Regions from separate parts of the Paenibacillus sp. NPDC056722 genome, predicted to be linked through region 3. Evidence: predicted binding sites of a transcription regulator. Region 3 holds the regulator's gene; each other region holds the start of a gene.
The links. The regulator Rex, encoded in region 3, represses fermentation and respiration genes when NADH is low (regulators of the CRP and FNR family bind a similar motif). The targets are predictions, from matches to a motif close to TTGTGAAATATTTCACAA.
Positions count from the first base shown of each region.

Region 1: the regulator Rex is predicted to act here: its motif matches at 1,762-1,779, upstream of adhE (bifunctional acetaldehyde-CoA/alcohol dehydrogenase).
Region 2: the regulator Rex is predicted to act here: its motif matches at 1,902-1,919, upstream of nirB (nitrite reductase large subunit NirB).

Region 1 is NZ_JBHTYV010000003.1:220,603-223,888, forward strand. Features, by position in the region: gene adhE (bifunctional acetaldehyde-CoA/alcohol dehydrogenase) at 1-1,686, opposite strand, end outside; gene ACFRAM_RS09625 (ABC transporter substrate-binding protein) at 2,175-3,286, opposite strand, start outside.
Region 2 is NZ_JBHTYV010000003.1:239,259-242,544, forward strand. Features, by position in the region: gene nirB (nitrite reductase large subunit NirB) at 1-1,797, opposite strand, end outside; gene ACFRAM_RS09690 (hypothetical protein) at 2,273-2,974, opposite strand; gene ric (iron-sulfur cluster repair di-iron protein) at 3,141-3,286, opposite strand, start outside.
Region 3 is NZ_JBHTYV010000001.1:953,421-956,706, forward strand. Features, by position in the region: gene ACFRAM_RS04425 (cell wall elongation regulator TseB-like domain-containing protein) at 1-377, opposite strand, end outside; gene ACFRAM_RS04430 (amidohydrolase) at 432-1,733, opposite strand; gene ACFRAM_RS04435 (redox-sensing transcriptional repressor Rex) at 1,720-2,373, opposite strand; gene dinG (ATP-dependent DNA helicase DinG) at 2,789-3,286, opposite strand, start outside.

The sequences.
Region 1 (3,286 bases), on a different contig from region 3:
ACCTTTAGCTGCGTCCATAGGGGAACCGCCGCCAAGTGCAATGATGCAGTCCGGCTGGAATCTGTTCATCATAGCTGTACCTTTTTCCACTGTAGTTGTCGATGGATCTGGTTCTACTTCCGAGAACACTTCGATGGCTACTGGTGTTTGACGTTGACGCAGGTAGTGTTCAACTCTTTCCACATAACCCAGCTTCACCATCATAGGGTCAGTGATAATCGCAACACGTGTAATATCAGGCATTTTGGCAAGGTATTGAGTTGCACCTTTTTCGAAATAGATCTTGTCGGGTACTTTAAACCATTGCATATTCACGGTACGACGATTCACCCTTTTCACGTTGATCAGATTGATGGCAGTCACGTTTTGCGATACCGAGTTGCGTCCGTAAGATCCGCAGCCCAGGGTCAGCGAAGGGATATTAGTGTTGTAAATATCGCCGATGGCACCGTGTGTTGATGGCGAGTTTACCAGAATACGTCCGGTTTGCAAACGGTTCGAGAATTTCATGATCACTTCTTCATTGTTGGAATGGATAGCCGAGCTATGGCCCATGCCTCCGAACTCAACGATCTCGGCAGCACGTTCGATACCTTGATCAGCATTTTTAACTTTATAGCAAGCCAGTACCGGGCTAAGCTTCTCTGCAGACAGCGGGAATTTTGTACCTACACCTTCAAGTTCAGCTACCAGAATTTTAGTGCCTGCTGGAACTTGAATTCCGCACATTTCCGCGATCTTCGTTGCAGATTGGCCAACAATTGCCGGATTCACTGCACATTTTTCAACGTTCATTGCGCCGGAAGTCAGCTTGCCAGCTTCTTCTTTGTTAACAAAGTAACAGCCGTTCGCAATCATTTTCTTCTTCACTTGGTCGAAGATAGCTTCTTCAATAATAACAGCTTGCTCAGATGCGCAAATCATACCGTTATCGAATGTCTTGGAAAGAATGATGTCAGTTACCGCTTGGTCGATATCAGCACTCTTCTCGATAAAGGCAGGCACGTTACCAGGGCCTACACCCAGAGCCGGTTTACCACAGCTATAAGCTGCTTTAACCATCGCCGATCCGCCTGTTGCCAGAATCAGTGCAACGTCAGGGTTGTTCATCAAAGCGTTGGTTTTGTCCATCGTCGGCAATTCGATCCATTGGATACAGTTCTCAGGAGCGCCAGCTTTCACTGCTGCGTCATGTAGAATTTTGGCGGATGCTGCACTACACTCTTGCGCAGATGGATGAAAACCGAATATAATAGGGTTACGTGTCTTTGCGGCGATCAAAGCTTTAAACATCGTGGTGGATGTTGGATTGGTTACCGGTGTGATACCCATAACGATGCCGACCGGTTCGGCGATCTTTTGGAAACTTTCGTAGGAGTTGTCTTCGATGACCCCTACGGTTTTGTCATATTTAATTCCGTGCCAGATATATTCTGTTGCGAAAATGTTCTTCGTAATTTTGTCTTCATAGACTCCGCGACCTGTTTCTTCTACGGCCAGTTTCGCCAGATACATGTGCTTGTCGAGTCCTGCCAGCGCCATTGCATGAACGATTGTGTTGACTTGCTCTTGATCCAGCTGCATGTACGCTTCTTGAGCCTTCTTGGCTTTATCTACCAAAGTCTGAATATATTCCTCAGCTGTTGGTTGCTTCACTTGGGCGGGCACTTCATTTTTAACTGCCATGTCCCTCGTCCTCCTGTCAATTTTTGAGTTGTTTTTCTCTACATGTTCATATTATCACATACTTTTCGTCTTGTATAGTGAAATCTTTCACAAAGTATAAAGTTTTTTTGACATGTTTCAAAGCGCTTACATTCAATCATATTCAGGTATTTTAACCATATTTTATTTAAAAAATCGTTTAATTCCCCTGATTTTAGGCTTTTACCCAGCCTATTCCTTGTTATTTATAACTAAAAAGAAACCTCTTGCTCTTCATTCAACACTCCATGAATCACAGAAGGTTCACAATCCCTCTTCCCCGCTCAGTGCCAATCCTGCTCGCTTTTTCAATCTCAAACCTACCTAACAAAAAACGGCTATTAAAAAAGATCAACCAGTACTCTCTCGTTGATCCTATAATACGAAGGGATGCCCCTCACCATTCACATGGTTTCTGGGACATCCCTTTGTTCGTGCTATTCAGTTACAGCAATTATGCTGAAGTCTGATTATTGAACTTTGATTCCGTCGAAGAATTTCTCTTGGACTGTTTTAGCAGCAGCATCAAGCTGAGCTTTGGAATCCGTTCCTTTTTTGGAGAACAGCTCTTGAATGACATTGGACATTGTTGCATAGTAGTCCTGAGTATTGTACTGAGCTTCTGGCTTACCGTCCAGCAGGTTCATGATTTCCGGATTGTATTGGTAGACGTTTGTATACTTATCATAGACAGCTTTAGTCTTCTTACCGAATTCAGAATCAGCGGAGAAGTAGTCAAGAAGCGGCGGAATGAAGAATTTACCGTCTGCTTCACGTTGCTTGATTACCGCATCAAGTGCATCCAGACCCTTTTCAGAGAAGTAGTCGAATGTGATGTAACGGAAAGCCATTTCTTGCTCGTCTTTCGTTGCATTCGGGTTGATTACGAGATAGTCGCCACCAAGTACGCCTGTGTGCTTGCCGCCTTTTTCAGCTGCAGGCATTGGGTACGTCAACACCTCTTCAGGTTTCAAACCACCTTGGTTCAGGGCTTGCTCGATAACGCCGTCAGAACCGGCCATAACCATTGCAGTACGGCTTTGTTGGAACGCGCCTACAGCATCGCCCCAGCCAAGTGCCCAGTCTTGAGGAATAGCATTAGCTTCCCATCTAAGCTGCTTATAGAAGTCCAGTGCTTTCACACCAGCGTCGGAGTTGAATGTAGCTACAACTTTACCGCCGTCAATATTTTGAATTTCTCCGCCTGCTTCGAACAGGAAGTTGGTCCAGTTCCAGCCAGCTTCATTACCTTTACCCATTGGAGCAATACCAGAGATACCTTTTTTAGTATCAGCTGCGCCCTTGGCAGTGTTCAGCATATCGTCCCAAGTCCAGTCAAGTGGAGGAACAGCTACACCTTTTTCATCAAGCAGCTTTTTGTTGATCATTGTAGTGGTGACATAACCTTTTTGTGTTACGCCGTACACTTTGCCATCAATGATGAACTGATTCTGCAAGACAGGGTTAATTTCATCTTTGTGTTCATAGTTGTTCCAAAGATCTGTGATATCAGCTACCCAGCCCTTTTCAACCAGGAACTTAGCTTCTGTAGCAAAGGTATTGAAGAACGTTGGTGCCTCGT
Region 2 (3,286 bases), on a different contig from region 3:
GGTAACTTTGACCACTTTAACGTCGTACTTGAGGGAAACGTCGGCGATTTTTTTCAAATCCTCCGGTGTAGTCACCCCGCCGTACATCCGCGGAATTACAGTATAGGTACCGTCCTTCTGGATATTGGCTCCCATTCTCTCATTGACAAAGCGTGATTCCTTCTCATCCTCATAGGTGTCGGGATAAGTCATACCCAAATAATAGTTAATAGCAGGACGGCACTTGGAGCAGCCCTCCTCCTGGGCCCAGCCCAGCACATGCATGACCTCTTTACTGGTTTTTAGACCTTTGGCGTGAATCTCTGCCACGATCTCATCGCGGTTCAGGGAAGTACAGGTGCAAATGCCCTGTTTGGCACTTTGCTGGAAACTGTCACCAAGTACAAATTGCAAAATCTGCTCAACCACAGGTTTGCAGCCGCCGCAAGAACGGGTTGCGCCTGTGCAGGCCTTGATCTCGTCCACCGTCGTGAAGCCGTTCTCGGTTACCGCATCTACAATAGCTTTCTTCGTCACACCGTTGCAGCCGCAGACGATTTCTTCATCGGCCATAGATTCCACAGATAAGCCCTTTTTGGCCTCCCCATTTCCGCAGCAGCCGGTTCCCATAACCTCGGCATAGATATCATCCGTCATCTCCGCGCCTTGCTTCACAAGCTTCTGTAAGTTGGCCGATTCTGTCACATCTCCGAACAGAACAGCGCCGACGATAATATTATTTTTCAGCAAAATCTTCTTATATGTTCGTTTCCATTCATCTTTGGCAGAGATCACCGTATGTTCGGGGGTATCTATGAATTCGCCAGCAGAAAATACATCCACACCGGAAATCTTCAGCTTAGTCGATACCACGGAACCTTCATATGGCTTCGTGTCTACATTGCACAAATGCTTCGCAAGCACCATCCCCTGCTCAAACAACGGCGCGACGAGGCCATAGCATACACCCCGGTGCTCCGTACACTCGCCCACAGAATATACTCCCACTGCGGAGGTCTGAAGATAGTCATTCACAACAATGCCGCGGTTAACTTCAAGCCCACTGTCTCTCGCCAACTGCACGTTCGGCTTAATCCCGACAGCCATGACCACAAAATCAGCCGCCAGCTCACTGCCATCACTGAAGCGCAGCCCACTTACCCTCTGCCCGCCGGTCAGCTCTACCGTCTGCATACCCATCGCAAACTTCACACCTTGGCGCTCCAGTTCAGCTTGCAGCATTGAAGATGCGCTCCGATCCAGCTGGCGCTCCATCAAATCTTCCATCAGATGCACGACAGTGACATCCATGCCCAGATTGACCAGCCCTTTAGCCGCTTCCAGTCCGAGCAGTCCCCCGCCAATTACAGCTGCTTTGTTGTACTGCTGGGCTGCCTCCACCATAGCCTCACAATCCGCAATATCGCGGAAGCCTACTACTCCCTCCTTGTCGCTGCCCGGAACCGGCAGAATGAACGAATTTGATCCAGTGGCAATGATTGCCTTGTCATACGGAATCACCAAACCGCTGTCCGTGTAGATCTGGCGTGATGCTGTATCGATGCGCGTAGCTGTTGTTCCCGTATGCAGCGTAATCCCATTGTCTTTGTACCAGTTCCAATTATTTAGAATAATATCCTCGGTGGTCTTGCTGCCTTCCAGAACATAAGAAAGCATGATACGGTTGTAATTAGGGTGAGGTTCACTACCGATCACGGTAATCTCATACGCACCGCCAAGCTTTAAAATCTGCTCCACAGTGCCAATTCCAGCCATCCCGTTGCCGACTAATACCAACTTTTCTCTGCTTGCTGTCATGGTTAGGTACCTCCTCAATGCTTCTGCATGCTCTCTTGTTACTTCCATATAATGAAAGTATACATTTCAAATTTGAACCGTGATTGTGATTGCAGTCACAGTAATTGTGAATACTTTCACAATATATTTAGCAACTAACCATCTATATAAGATGCACAACAGAAAGTAACAAAAAGCGAGGAGGAACAAAGGGGGAAGTTTGGAACTGTAGGAGCGAAGCGCTCGCCTGAAAGCTTTCCGTAGGAAAGCTAGCACCGGAAGCATAGGCTGTAGCCAGATTTCAACCGCTACAAGCGGTTTACAAGGAAGAAATCTGGTGACAACAGCGACCGGAAGTCCAAACATTCCACCGTAGTGACGACAAGCATATGTTCGAATCTTATGTTCATCTTATCTATAACAATCCCTGATGAACGCAAATGAAATAGCCAGACCCCCTTTTTCTAACAGGCGATCTGGCCGTTATGTATTGTTATTATCGCAACCCTAAGGAAATCTCCAACTCATCCATCGGCCGAAGTTTCATGTCCATCCCGTTGTCCAGCAGCTTTTTTCCATTTACTCGCAATTTCCATATTTCACTGGACAGTGGTGTATGTCCCTTCACCACCTGTATCCTCTGGTTGTCTTCCGACAGTTGAACCATTCCGCAGCTTTTCAGCAGGCTTCTCACAGAGAGATCACTTGTAAAGCTCATTACGTATATATGTGTCAGGTTCTCCTGCTCACTCCCACCGTTCACGTATAGGAAGACTGAATCCGGGTCTTTGCCTCCGGCATCCGACTTTGCCATAATCACAATACGTGCGCTTGAATTAACGGGACTGCTCTTCCAATTCGTATTACTGATTACCTTGCCGTCCATTTGTACTTCCCATTCCATTTCTGGCCCCAGGGACACATTGCTTACAGCGAGAATCTTCTGTCTGTCTTCCGCAAATACAGCAATACCGCTGCCCTGCAACAGTTCAAGAATCGTGATTCCTTTTCTATAAGTGCCGCTCAACAATCTTTCTGTGCTGTCAGCCAGTTCTCTGCCGCCAACCATTAAAGAGAATGTCGGCCCCACAGGCTCTGTAACCACTTCCGCTTTGGTACCTAGAGCGGAGGAGCATCCCCCCAAGGTCATAATAATAATCACTCCTAGCAACAAACGCCCCAACCCTAGCATGGGCATTTCCAGCACCGCCTTATCTTCCCGACAACATCCGCTAGTAGTGTCTCAGGCTGTAATCACTTCGTATTTCGTCTCATTTTAGGATAACCGAAGCCAGCCATGTTCTCAATGCAAAATCAGGAGATTATTCCTATTGATAGAATAAAAAAGAGTCCCCGAAGGGACTCTATGCAAACTCTGCTTCTATATGATATCTGGGAAAAAGGATGTTGTTCTCCAGATGAATATGTTCAAACGTCATTCCTTCTAACTCTTCTAGGCGCGCATAGGTCAATCGATACGTAGTGCACGCGTGTTCCGGAGGTGTAAAAT
Region 3 (3,286 bases):
ATCTTAATATCCGGAAGCTGTGCGCTGATGATGGACCTGATTTTAGCCTCCGATGTGCCCTTGCTCAGTTCTTCGCTGAATACCACATTGTCGCCCTCAGCAACTTTACCGTCCGTTGTAAAGCGAACCCACACCATGAGCTCGGTACCCGCCTCATTTTTCCCTGTCAGCACCCAATACACCGAGTTTTCATCCCAGACCGATTTCTGGGCCTTCTCCATTAGAGTCAAGCCCGCACGGCTCTTGGCAACTTCCTTTGCTGCATCCCGTTCTTTCCATTGGTCTTTCATGATAAAGGCGTAGAACTGAATTAGGCCGAGCAGCAAGAGCAGAAACACTGCCACTCCTATCAGGATCCATTTTTTCCTCTTTTTCAAGTTACAGCTTCCTTTCTACTTGTTCCGCGGCGGTGATGCCTATTCCTCGCCTGTCTACCGCTTCAACAGACCTTCAAAAGTTTCCTGTGCCTTGCGTCGGATAGCCTCTTCATCCAACGTTAGGCACTCCCCGTTCTTCACAATCTGCTTTCCGTTCACCCAGACATGGAGCACGTCTTTAGCGCTGGCAGAATATACCGCATGTGAGAGCAGATCCGTATGCGGCAGGAGGTGCGGCTGGTCGATATCAATGGCAATAAAATCAGCCTTCATGCCGGGAGCAAGTCGGCCCACACTATCCAGGAAAAGTGACTTCGCACCGTACTCCGTAGCCATCAGCATGGCTTCTGAAGCCGGAACAGCTGTGGGATCACCGCTGAATCCTTTATGGATAAGAGCTGCCAGACGCATCTCTTCAAACAAGTCCAGATTGTTGTTGCTGGCTGCACTATCCGTGCCAAGCGATACGGTGACACCTGCATTCAGCAGGTCGATAACCCGGGCAATGCCGCTAGCCAGCTTCAGGTTGCTCCCAGGGTTATGGGAGACCCCGACATGGTGACGGGCCAGAATCCCGATCTCCTCGTCATTCAAATGCACACCATGCGCGACTAAAGATGGTCGTGTAAACATGCCCAGCTTTTCCAAGTGTTCGACAGGGCGCAGTCCGTATTCCTCTACGTTCTGCTCCACTTCCCGCTTTGTCTCCGACATATGCGTATGCAGCGGCAGATCCAGGTCATGGGACGCCTGTACGAACTTGACGAAAAACTCCGGCGGGCAAGTATAAGGAGAATGCGGGGACAGCATCGTTGTAATTCTGCCGTCTGCCTTGCCATTCCAGTCGCGAGCGAACCGGACAGCATCAGCCAGCTTCACATCCTGTACCTCCGGCGGACATAGACCGATAACGCCGCGTGTCAGAACCCCGCGCATGCCGGACTGCTCCGTAATCTCAGCTACCCGGTCCATTTTGTCATACATGTCCAAAAAGGTCGTCGTGCCGCCCTTCATCATTTCAAGTATGGATAACGAGCTTCCCCAGTAGATATCATCCGGGGTAAACTTGCCCTCCATCGGCCACATTTTCTCCTGCATCCAGACCTGAAGAGTCCGGTCATCACCATAGCCGCGCAGCAGCGACATCGCCGCATGACCATGGGTATTCACCAGACCAGGCATGAACAGCAGACGGCTGCCATCGATCACTTGCAGCTCTTCTTCAAGGCACGGCTCTTCTTCGCCTATGTATGTGATGAGATCATTCTCAATGATCATACAGCCGTTCAACACAGACAGAGGAGACCCAGGCACAAGAAACTTCCCGTTACGGATAAGAATCTTACTGCTGCTCATGCCCAATCTCCTCCTTTCCATCTTGCAAATAATAAGCCAGGCTCTGCAAATCCGTTGTGAAGTCGGCCGCATGAACACGGATATGCGCTGGCGTTTTTAGAATTACAGGTGCAAAGTTCAAAATCGCTTCAATACCGGATTCCACCAGGATATCAGCTACATTCTGCGCTTCGGTATCCGGTACAGTAATAATGCCGATACGGATGCCCTGCTCACGGATAGTGCTGCCCAGATCCTTCATGGGTTGTACAATGAGTGAGTTGATTTTCTGACCTACCTTGGGATCATAGGAATCAAAAATAGCGGTTATTTTCATCGTGTCCTTCAAGTAAGCATTGTAGTTGGACAAGGCATGTCCAAGATTACCGGCGCCTACCAGAGCCACGTTAATTTGCTGATCCAGTTTCAGGATATGGCGGATCTTCTCAATGAGATAAGATACATCATAACCGATACCTTTACGGCCGAAGTCGCCAAAATAAGCCAGATCCTTACGGATCTGGGCGGGGTTAAGATCCAGCTTCTGACCAAGTTCTTGAGAAGAAACTGTCGAGATTTCACGTTTTTGGAGATCGTTGAGGAATCGCAGGTATACAGGAAGTCTGCGTACCACCGCCTCCGAGATTTTATCCGATTTCATGTTTTCTCCTCCTAGATTAAGTGAAATAAAGATTCAAACAGAAGACAAAGCGTTACTCTGGTGAAGTTAGGGCTATAAGTCGCAAATCCATCTTCCCCTATATCGGCTTTCTTAAACCAGTGAAAAATAGCTCTGTTTCCCCAACTAACAGTATTTCCGCACCTTATTTTTCTAGATAAATACTTAAAAAGGATAATAAGAGCATTATTGTATCTTATTTTTCAAAAAAGCACCCCGAAAGCGTATTACGGAAGATTTAAGGTACATTATTGCTCTTAATTTAAGTACACCCTTAACTTCAGACTTATTAGGGTACAAAAATGCCGTTAATTACACTTCGGAGATCATTAATGTGTTCTATATAGATTAATCCGATTGTTGAAAATAACGCATTACACGAGGAATGAAAGGGGCATTATTTGCCCCCTTCCTCCAGCCATTCTGCAATTCGGGGAACCATTTGCTCGGTCTTCATATGCTCCATCTTGGGACCGGGCAGCGAATACAGAAAATATTTACCGTAATAGGATTCAATCACCCTGGTATCATAAACAATAACGATCCCCCGGTCTTGTGCCGTCCGAACGAGACGGCCGAAGCCCTGCTTGAAGCGGATAACCGCCTGCGGCACGGAGAGCTTCATGAACGGGTTCTTCTTCTGCGCCTGTAGCAGCTCAGCCTTAGCCTCCGCGAGCGGATGATTCGGCGGCTGAAACGGCAGTCTGACGATGGCCAGGCAGGTTAGGGCCTCGCCCGGAATGTCTACGCCCTCCCAGAAGCTGCTTGTACCAAGCAGCACAGAAGCGTTGCTGTCCTGGAAACGGCGGATCAGCTTGCTACGGCTTCCACCTTCGACTCCCTGGCCCAGTACACTGATATCCTGTGAAGCCAGAGCTTCCTTCAGGGGATCATA